DNA from 3 places in the Paenibacillus sp. FSL L8-0470 genome. Region 2 is predicted to be linked to each of the others. Evidence: predicted binding sites of a transcription regulator. Region 2 holds the regulator's gene; each other region holds the start of a gene.

Region 1 (3,275 bases), 1.4 Mb from region 2:
AAGTGGTTGCTGAAATGGTACATGATCCTCAGCAGCTTGCGCGCTGTATCATCCAGCATAACGGGCCTTTGCCTGGCGCCAGGCAAGGATGTTTGCTGTCCGGAATACCCTTGGACCGCCCGTGGTCAGACAAGTGGCCCGAAGCAGCCCGGCTTTAATCCCATGAACCTCAACTCTGCGCTGGGTGATGTTCCCCGACTTGTCCTCATATATGATCTCAATTACCTGCCCGATCAGCTTCTCCAATTCTTTTGCACTCATGTAAACCGCCTCCTTAAGAAAGCCCAGGAATATTTGTATGTATTATATGCGAACAAATGTTCTTTATGCAATCTTCCGTGAATTAGGCGTAATATAAAGTGGGATAATATTCCACGCGCGGAGAGCCAAGGTGTTCTATATTTGTTATCGGGGAAAAAGGCTTTACGGGCCCATGTCTGAGGAAGAAGCCTTCAAGGAATGGTTTGCACTTGCAGGCACGGTAAAAGAACTCTATATCATTGAAGTCGACGAAACCACGGGAAGAATCAAACGTCAGATTGGACCCACAGCCCGTAAAAAAAAGAAATAGCCCCATCTGGCATATGCCTGACGGGGCAACATTCGATTGAGTCTAAATTAGAATATACAGGCTTTTGTAATAATTACCAGAAGAATGAAGAGAACCAGAATGGAGTTTGTCGATGTCCATGGACTTACTACCGGCATAACTACCGGTGGACCTTGGTTTACTCCACCAACGTTATTACCGCAACCATAATCTATACCCATTATTTAAATTCCTCCTCGTGAATATTGAATATAGCACAGAATATGACAAAGGCTGATGTACCGTATAGGCCAAACGGCAAAGAAATGTCATTCACCTAAAGTATCGGCCTGTCATTGTCGATATACAGTAAGTAAATTCAAAGCTGTGAAGCTTCAAAAAACTTAGCGTATGCTTTCGATGTGAGTTTTGTACGAAGAACTTTCAGGAAGCATTGCTCACAAAACTTTTAGGAGGTGGAACATGGACATTGCTGCATTATCAATGGCGATGAGTCAGACGTCCCTATACCAGGCTTCAGGGCTGCAAGTCATGAATATTGCCACAAAAACGACTGAGATCCAAAGCCAGAATCTGGTCCAAATGCTCCAGCAGAGCCCACACCCCAATTTGGGAAAAACACTTGATATTGTAGTTTGATTGATTTATGATTACATATATAAGAACATGAGTTCCGGTTATCCTTGAGCCCTTTCGGGCTTTTCTTTTGGTCAATAATACGAACATACGATCCTATATCGAGGTGATTCCCATGCAATCCTACTATCAAATGACCGCCCTGGAGAAATGGACTGAAGATTTATATCAGCGGTTGAACGTGCAACAGCCGTCGCAAATCTCGATTGAGTACATATCGGAGCGGCTGAATATCTGGATTCATTATCTGGATGTAAGAAGCAAGAGCATTGAAGCCTCTGCAGGCATGTACAGCATGTTTATTGACAGCCGCCTTCCTCCCGGGCTGCAGCGTCTCGAGTTCCTCCATGAGCTCTGCCATTTGCTTCGCCATGCCGGTAACCACACGCTGATGCCCGAACAGTTCACACAGGCACAGGAGGATGAATCCGAGCGTTTTATCCTTTATGCGGCGATGCCCTACTCCATGATTTCTGCCAGAATGTTGCCTGAACTCCGTGAAGATGCCGTCCAATATATCGCTTCAACCTTTCAGGTTCCTGCTGAGCTGGCCATGCAGCGGATTGACCAGATTCAGAGACGAGTGTTCCAGGGGCAATTGATGGCCGTGATGGAAAGGAACGAAGACAGAAATTTAATCCACCGACATATTCGGTAAACGCTGCGGGGATAATAGCTATGCATAATGAAATGCAGAGACCTTATGTATAGTGTGAATTTACCCGTAAGGGGGAGCGAGATGGACGCCATTCAAGTCATCCAGTTATTAATGACCCATCCGGATTACAGCGTGGATGCCGTGCATCCTGATATCCCGGATTTTGTTGGCATTGAGACCATTGAGGTCGATCATGAAACCCAGACCTTCTCCATTCTGCTGCAAGAACCGAAGGAAGAAGATTAGGAGAACCCATGGACAAAAAAAGTGACCCCGCCGGCGTCTGGCAGGGTCCATATCTATTAATAAGGGGGGGGGGATGTGTTTACTAATGATAACGCTTGTCTGCACTACACTGCTCGTTCATGAGAAGAACGAATGAACAATCTGGCTAGCCTGAGCTCACAAACTGCATTACGCCTATTGCCGTCAGCAGGAAAAACACGATCAGAATCCCCCATATCACCCTGCGCAATATTTTTTTCGGGTCGTTGCCGGGTGGATGTCCGCCTTGATTCTCCAGCGTAGCTATCCGGTGCTCAAGCTCCTGAATTTTCTTTTGCTCAGACATATTCTCCATCTCCTTTTTTGTATATACTCAATAAAACGCTTCCAGATCCATAAAGTTTCATAAAAGGAAATTAACCTTTCTTTCATCTCTCTGTAACCTATCTCCCAATTTATTCCTATACTATGGGAGGAGGAGGGGATTTCCATGAAAACACTCTGGGTTCTTATGTCCGTAATCCAGCTTATGTTCGCATACAGTCCGCAAGCCGGTAACATAGATGAAGATAATAACATCCGTACATTCCAATATTCTTTGGAAGCTGGGTACAGCTGGAAGGCAACTTCAGCAGGTTCAGGAATGTATCAGGCAGATAACCGTATCTATATGAGCAATGACAGAGGCATATCCTGGCATAAGCTGAGCGATTCCTTGAGCGGCACTTTGCCAAGCGGCCCCATTGGAGACCTCAAGTTTAAGACGAAGGACACCGGCTGGATTACGGTCCATTCTCCACGCCAAGGCGATATTGGACTATATAAGACAACCGATGGAGGAATTCACTGGGCCAAAGAGCTGCTTGAAGTGCCTCCTAAATACGCTGCTGTTCAGTTTAATCCTGCCTCTCCTATATTTTTCACCTCTACAAATTATGGAATCGTGCTGCTGAACGAGGAAGGCCAGACCAATACCTCTCTTCTCTTCTATGCAACACAAGACAATGGACGTCATTGGACAGCCATCATGGATAGAACTGAGGGGCAATGGAACGATTTATCATGGATGGCTTCTTTGGATCAGAAATCCGCAAGCTACTTATGGAGTATTACTATCGGCGATAGAACCTGGACTTCATCCAACGGGGAAATCTGGTCTATTAATTAAGATCCTTAGCATTTATAAAGCTGGTGTCTTGAAGAATA
Region 2 (3,275 bases):
ATTAAATACGGCCTATGCAATTTGGTCTGGAATCGGGGCGGTAGCTACAGTTCTTATCTCGGTACTGATCTGGAAAGAAAAAATAAATACAGGCAGCGTAATAGGAATAACCTTAATCGTCATTGGTGTGATTGTGCTGAATTTGCTGGGTCCCGGACATGGTTCCTCTGATGAGGCTGCCGAAACACAACAAACCAGCCTTTCCGATAGAGCCTAAGCTGAAGCTGATGAAATAAAGATCATATACAATTTGTTCCAAACAATAGTATAGTGACGAAATAACAGTACCCTGCCAGAATGGTGGGGTATTTTCATATTCAAGAATCCAGGGGAGTGAGTGAAAGTTGTTTGTGCATAGAGGAAATTTATTCCTTAATGGAATTGGCGTGTTTAGCGTATTGATGTGGCTCATATCGGTTGTAGCTTGTATTTACGCATTCGTACTGTTGGTTAAACTTGCCCGGAGAGGAATAATAGCTTTGGATTTGTACATATATGCTAAAAATCGTGAAATACGCGACCGGTATGAATCGGCAGACAGGAAGGACCCATATTAAGCACAATGAAAAACACCCTCGATCATTTTTTTGTGATCCTTAGGGTGTTTTTGCTTTTGTCTGATCACCATGCTGTTAATCCCTTATTGTAACCCGTGTTCCAATAGGCACGATTGCTGCAAGGGCCAGCACATCCTCATTGTACATGCGGATACAGCCATGGGAGACCATATGTCCGATGGAGGAAGGGTCATTCGTTCCATGAATGCCGTAATGTGGTTTGGATAGACCCATCCAGAATGCACCGAAGGGTCCGCCAGGCTTAGGCTGTTTGTTAATGATAGTGTATTCTCCCGCCGGTGTAACGGTAAGCATGGTGCCAATACCGACAGGGAACCCTCTGGTAACGATGTTATTGTCAAGCAAATAAAGCATGCGCTGCGACAAATCAACAATAATCCGATAATTAGGCATAGATTCAGCACTCCTTTGCTATCAGAATATGTGCGGAGTGCTGTTGCTGTTCGAAGGAATTGTTATATGGGATAAACAGAACAAATGTTCGTGATGAGTAAAATGACCATTTGAAAAGGGGAAAGGGCTGCTTCACTTTTTCAAGTGAAGCAGCCCTTAAATATGAACAAAAATATTAATGGATATCGCGGAAGAGACCGATAACTCGTCCCAAAATCGTAACGCGGTTAAGACGGAGGGGTTCATAAGCCGGATTCTCCGGCTGTAGACGAATGTGGTCACGTTCTTTGTAGAATGTCTTGACTGTAGCTTCGTCTTCTTCGGTCATGGCAACGACGATATCGCCGTTGTCAGCAGTCTGCTGCTGGCGGACGATTACATAGTCACCATTCATAATACCTGCTTCCACCATGCTGTCACCGAGAACGGAGAGCATAAATACCTTGTTATCTCCCACATAGTGGGAAGGTAGTGGGAAGTAATCTTCGATATTCTCCGTTGCGGTAATCGGCACCCCGGCGGTGACCTTACCTACGACAGGAATACGGGTAACCGTCTGTACGAATTGATGTACATTCTCGGAATCTTCCTGGCCGAGCAGCTCAATTGCACGCGGTTTCGTAGGGTCGCGGCGGATAAGGCCTTTCTTCTCAAGCCGGTCCAGATGGCCGTGCACTGTGGAGCTTGAGGCCAATCCTACAGCTTCACCGATTTCCCGGACGGACGGAGGATAACCCTTGCTACGGACTTCGTTACGTATAAATTCCAGGATCGCCAGCTGACGACTCGAAATCTTTGACATCGGAATCAACCCCATATAGTATGTTTGGGAAAATTATAACATAGAACTTCCGTTCGTACAAACATAAGTTCTAACAATCTGAGATTAATAGTGGAAATAGTAGCCTTTTACCATATTAGTATCCAATAACGGTTTGAAAATGGCGGGAAAAGGCAATGCCGGTGCTGAAAACTGACACATTTATGGATACGGAAAAAAGCGAACAATTGTTCTAAAAAATCTATTGATCAAAACACATGTTCGTGTTATATTATTTTCGAAAGTAAGAACAAGTGTTTGGAGGACGATGACAATGTTAAAATACAGTACATACCGCAGCATCTACGAAGAGGCCGGTGAAGTTAATTCAACTAGAGGACATTCTGCTTCTAATCATATGAATGAAATGAAACAATCCGCCGCCGCTTTATTTTCGGAGATCATAGGACTATGCCGGAAAGAGTATCTGGTGAAGCTAATGCTGGTCTTTATGCTTGTTGTATCGGGATTTACAGTTGTTGGTAATGTTTTTGCGAGTTCAGCATCATTAGTGAAGCAGGAAAAGCGGGTAGTAGTTGAACGCGGAGACACGCTCTGGAGTATCGCCCTTAAGAACAAACCAGCGGGAATGAAGACGGTCGTATATATAGAAGGAATTAAAAAAACAAGCGGTTTGAAGAACGGGAACATTCAGGCCGGAGATATACTGACATTGCCTGTGTATTAACTTCATCATAAGCAGTATAGACTGACGTAAAGAGCTTTCAGGGGGTAGACCTTGACAAGCTCTTTTTCTCATGGCAAAGTTAGAATGAATTTATAGGGGAGGGGAAAGCATTGAATATTGACGAATTGGTCGCACGCATCAATGAACTGGCACGCAAACAGAAGAATGGCGGCCTGAGTGAAGAGGAATTGGCTGAACGGGCCAAGCTCCGCGAGATTTATCTGGGCAACATCCGCAGCAACTTCCGGGCCCAGCTCGACACTATTGAAATCGTGGATAATGATGAGCATGAACAAGGCAACAAGGGACTCAAACATTAGTCCAGTGTGTCTTTTTCATAGATATTACAGGATGACTAGGGGGAACTGACATGGCCCGTTCTTGGGAAAGAATGGTTCAACGCAACACACAGCAGATCAACAAGCAAAGAAAGAAGCAGGGCAAGGATTCCATTTATGCTTCTTCGTCAAAATCAGCTGCGAAAAATAGTGATATCTTTAAGGGCCGCAACATTGCATTTCCTGTTGTTCTAATGCTGCTTGGAATTATGTTCTGGGTGGTAGGCTCGATCGACGAGGCCAGAGGCAGTGGCATCCTTGCCAATTGGCTGGGCGTCGTTCTTTACTTTGCGCTGGCGGCACTTCTATTCTTCCGGCGTCCGTATCTGAAGGTTGAGCGCAACAGAGTGTCTACGATTAAGTATAACCGTGAACGCTGGCTGCAAGCTGGAGATATTGAGAAGATCACTTTGTCCCGTGGAGTGGTCGTGCTTAAATATAAGGGCAAGCGCAAACAG
Region 3 (3,275 bases), 1.4 Mb from region 2:
CCGCCTCAGCCTTAAATCTCCTGTCTGTATCTCTGGTCCTGGTGAAAGAACGCATACGAAGAGCAAGCTTCCTGTGGACAATCGTCGTGTTTGCGTGTTGTACTTATTATTACTTTCCGGCAAGTGATACTACCGGCAGCCTAACCACCGTTATTAAAAACAGTCTCCTTGACGGGCACTACAGAGGAACCTATAACTCCGTATGGATGGGTCTGCTGGTGGTGTTGTTTTTTAACTGTCTGCTGCTATTCGGGGGCATCTTCCTGATCCGAAACTCCATCGGAAGAGATGTTACACTGCAACTGGAGATGTACTATACTACCTCTCCCCTAAATGTGCATCAATATGCGGAATCCAAACGTTTGGCAAATTTCCTCTACCTTGCGCTGGTTGCTCTGGTTGTTGAAGTCATGGCTCTGATCATGCAGCTCAGCAGGGGGGAAAGCTATGCGATTGAGCCTCTTTCCTATTTAATGCCTTTTGTACTGCTGATTTTACCCTTTATCTATGTATTATCCAGCGTGACGGTTTGCATGGAGCTACTCCCCCCGCTGCGCAGAAATCTCGGCAATCTGCTGTTGTTTATCCTGTCCTACGCCTATCTCTCTATAGTCTTCACCGGTGCGAACAAAACAGAGATCAACCCGTACTTCGATGTTACTGGTCTGCAGTTTATCGTTAAGAATGTATTCAGCCAGTTCAGGCAGTACTTTGCGCTGACCCGTCCAAATGATCCTTCCGTTTCCTTTTTGAGACGATCGGCGATTATAACAATACTTTTCAGATGTACACCATGACTTGGGAGTTCAAATTTGTAATCAGCAGGCTCGTTATTGTGCTGGTTGCGTTTATATTTATGCATCTGCTCGTTGCCTTAACAAGCTATGAAAGGATCTTCGGAACCTCCCGTCCCCGGGTCAAACCGGCAAAAGCCAAACGCAGCTCAGCCCGGAAACTGGCGAAATCTCTAGTACCGGTGAATCCAGCCTATACGGCCCCGGCTCCAGCACCTTTTAAGGCCCAATTCATCAGCATCATCCCTTACGAGCTGAGGATTGCCTTCAGGGGATCTGAAAAGCTAATGCTGCTGGTGCTCCCTCTGCTTGCTGCCCAGTATTTCCAGCTTGCATGCGATAGGATTACGGCTGGCCTCCCTAATACCTCTGTTTATTCTGTCAAGCAGCGGATTTCACAAGCAAGAGGCCAATATTTACGCCACTGTAGCCTATAAGAACAAATACTATTTCAGTAAAATAATCATGTACATGCTGCTGCTTGCCTTATTTTTCTCCGGGACCTTATTCAATTTATTCGTACACGCTCAGTACGCCGGTATACTTTCGCTCATTGTGGGAATTACTTTTGTACAAAAAAATATAATCCGCATGCTTTCCGGCAACGGAGCATCAAACGATGTATACCTCCAAAATATCGTCCACGTTGACCCATTTCCATTCCTCCGCCCACTGCAGCTTGAATTCGCGCGAGTGGGTGTGAATGGAGGTCACAAAGCCGCTCAGCAGCTTGCGCTCAAAAGGATCAAACAGCACAACCGTCACACGGACATGCGCCCGCAGCGACAGAGCCAGCGTACACTCGATCTCTTCCAGCTTCTGTTCATCCAGAATCGGCTTAATCGTGCGCAACGTTTCCCGTTCATCTCTTATAATCCGGCTCTTATGCTCCGGCAGCATCATCCGGCTGCTCTCCCATAGGCCATTGCCTTTCAGCTTCTTGCCGAGTGTCATTGCCATTCCCCTTCCCGATAGTTAATACTAAACTTATGTTCCGTATAACACGAACGTATGTTTGTATTATATCCGGAGTCCCGCTTTTTAATCAACCAGAAATAAATGACAGAGGGAATTGCCTGTTTTCCAGAAAATAGGTGTATAATATTATATATTATGAATGGAAAGGAGAACTTCATTTGAAAAAGGATGCTTCTTGGCTTCTTATCATCTCTTCTTTATTACTAGTGATGATTCCTGTTGCTAACAGCAATACACTGTCAGATTGGACCAAAGGAATATCGGTTGGAATGTCCCTTGGCCTCATGCTCGTAACGTTAATGCTTGCCTACATAAACCACAAGGGAATTTCGTTTAGTCAATCCCGCTTCGGTAAATGGAAAAACCGGTTGCTCCGTTCCAAATAACGAACAAAAAGGCGCACTCAGCCTGCAGCTGTGAAGCGCCTTTTACCATTCTGTGTAAGGATGGACCTCAACTTTAATTGTGGGTATTCCTTATTTGCCGCCGGTAACGGTGGATGTCCCGGAATTTGTGCTATCCTCTGTCGTCGGAGCCAGCTTTACGTCCGTACTGCCCTCTGCTGTACCAGACTCCGCATCCGCAGTCCCCGCAGCTTCTGTACCGATCTCGTCCTCGATCAGCCCTACAGCAGCCCTTGCTTCGTTCAGCTTGGAAATGCCATACAGCATCGCCACATCCGCCTGCTGGTTCATTGCATTGAACTCATCGGCCGTAACGTCGGGAGAAACGGCGCTTTTCGAGGCTTGCTCTTTAATGGAGTACGCACTTTTAAAAGCGATTATTGATTCATTCAGCAGCGTTTGGACCTCTTTAGGCAGGCTTTTGGAAATTTTCACATCCCCCACCTCATCGGCAATTTCCGATGTCGTATCCTGGAATTGATCGACCGCTTTCTCCAGCTCCTTGTCCGAAGCTTTTCCTGTCGAATAAGAGGTTAAAGTAGTGTTGAAATTATCCAGGGAAGACTTGCCCTTTTCATCGAATTGTGACATCTTATCGTAGAAGTTTTGTACGGTCTCCTGCGCTTCTTCTTCTGATGCAGGGGCTGAACTATTATTGCTGCAGGCGCTGAGGATAACCACCACCATAAGTAATCCTGTCAGTAAAGCTTTTCTCATTTTTGAATCCCTCCACTTAACAGAATAATAGCGACTTTTGCAAAGTGCAAATGAAAATATTGTAAAATGCGCCCGAATGAATCATTTTCCTAAAATTAAGCGTATTCATGGGTAAAAGATCTCCGGCCGTGACCGGAAATCTAATGGTATACTATAATCATTTCATCCGGAATAAGAGAGGAAGATCCCTTATGGCTTATTGCACAGCCTGCGGCGCGGAAAACAAGCATGGCGCCAAATTTTGCGGAAAATGCGGAGCACCTGTCGATGGAACGGTTCCAGCGGCACCGCACCAAACGTCAGCTAAAGAATGTCCGGCTCAGGTCCGAAAGTCAAGCTGTGGGAGGGCAAACCCGCCGGCATTTCCGACCGCTTCAAAGGC

The links. The regulator LexA, encoded in region 2, represses DNA repair genes until DNA is damaged. The targets are predictions, from matches to a motif close to CGAACATATGTTCG.
Region 1: NST99_RS25480 (ImmA/IrrE family metallo-endopeptidase) is a predicted target of LexA. The motif match lies at 1,270-1,283, and genes of this name have one in related genera.
Region 3: NST99_RS25420 (YolD-like family protein) is a predicted target of LexA. The motif match lies at 1,799-1,812, and genes of this name have one in related genera.

Annotation. Positions count from the first base shown of each region.
Region 1 covers NZ_JBBOZM010000001.1:5,574,569-5,577,843, forward strand. Annotated here, with positions in the region: gene NST99_RS25460 (hypothetical protein) at 1-59, opposite strand, end outside; gene NST99_RS25465 (hypothetical protein) at 49-261, opposite strand; gene NST99_RS25470 (hypothetical protein) at 434-571, shown strand; gene NST99_RS33800 (YjcZ family sporulation protein) at 619-771, opposite strand; gene NST99_RS25475 (YjfB family protein) at 1,013-1,189, shown strand; gene NST99_RS25480 (ImmA/IrrE family metallo-endopeptidase) at 1,302-1,844, shown strand; gene NST99_RS25485 (hypothetical protein) at 1,926-2,090, shown strand; gene NST99_RS25490 (hypothetical protein) at 2,236-2,415, opposite strand; gene NST99_RS25495 (WD40/YVTN/BNR-like repeat-containing protein) at 2,560-3,237, shown strand; gene NST99_RS25500 (2-phosphosulfolactate phosphatase) at 3,230-3,275, opposite strand, start outside.
Region 2 covers NZ_JBBOZM010000001.1:4,200,371-4,203,645, reverse strand. Annotated here, with positions in the region: gene NST99_RS18980 (DMT family transporter) at 1-217, shown strand, start outside; gene NST99_RS18975 (L,D-transpeptidase) at 633-971, opposite strand; gene lexA (transcriptional repressor LexA) at 1,147-1,773, opposite strand; gene NST99_RS18965 (LysM peptidoglycan-binding domain-containing protein) at 2,066-2,479, shown strand; gene NST99_RS18960 (DUF896 domain-containing protein) at 2,590-2,799, shown strand; gene NST99_RS18955 (hypothetical protein) at 2,850-3,275, shown strand, end outside.
Region 3 covers NZ_JBBOZM010000001.1:5,567,624-5,570,898, forward strand. Annotated here, with positions in the region: gene NST99_RS25410 (hypothetical protein) at 1-797, shown strand, start outside; gene NST99_RS25415 (hypothetical protein) at 794-1,231, shown strand; gene NST99_RS25420 (YolD-like family protein) at 1,407-1,748, opposite strand; gene NST99_RS25425 (hypothetical protein) at 1,931-2,158, shown strand; gene NST99_RS25430 (hypothetical protein) at 2,249-2,893, opposite strand; partial or broken gene NST99_RS33795 (zinc-ribbon domain-containing protein) at 3,085-3,153, shown strand; gene NST99_RS25435 (PH domain-containing protein) at 3,204-3,275, shown strand, end outside.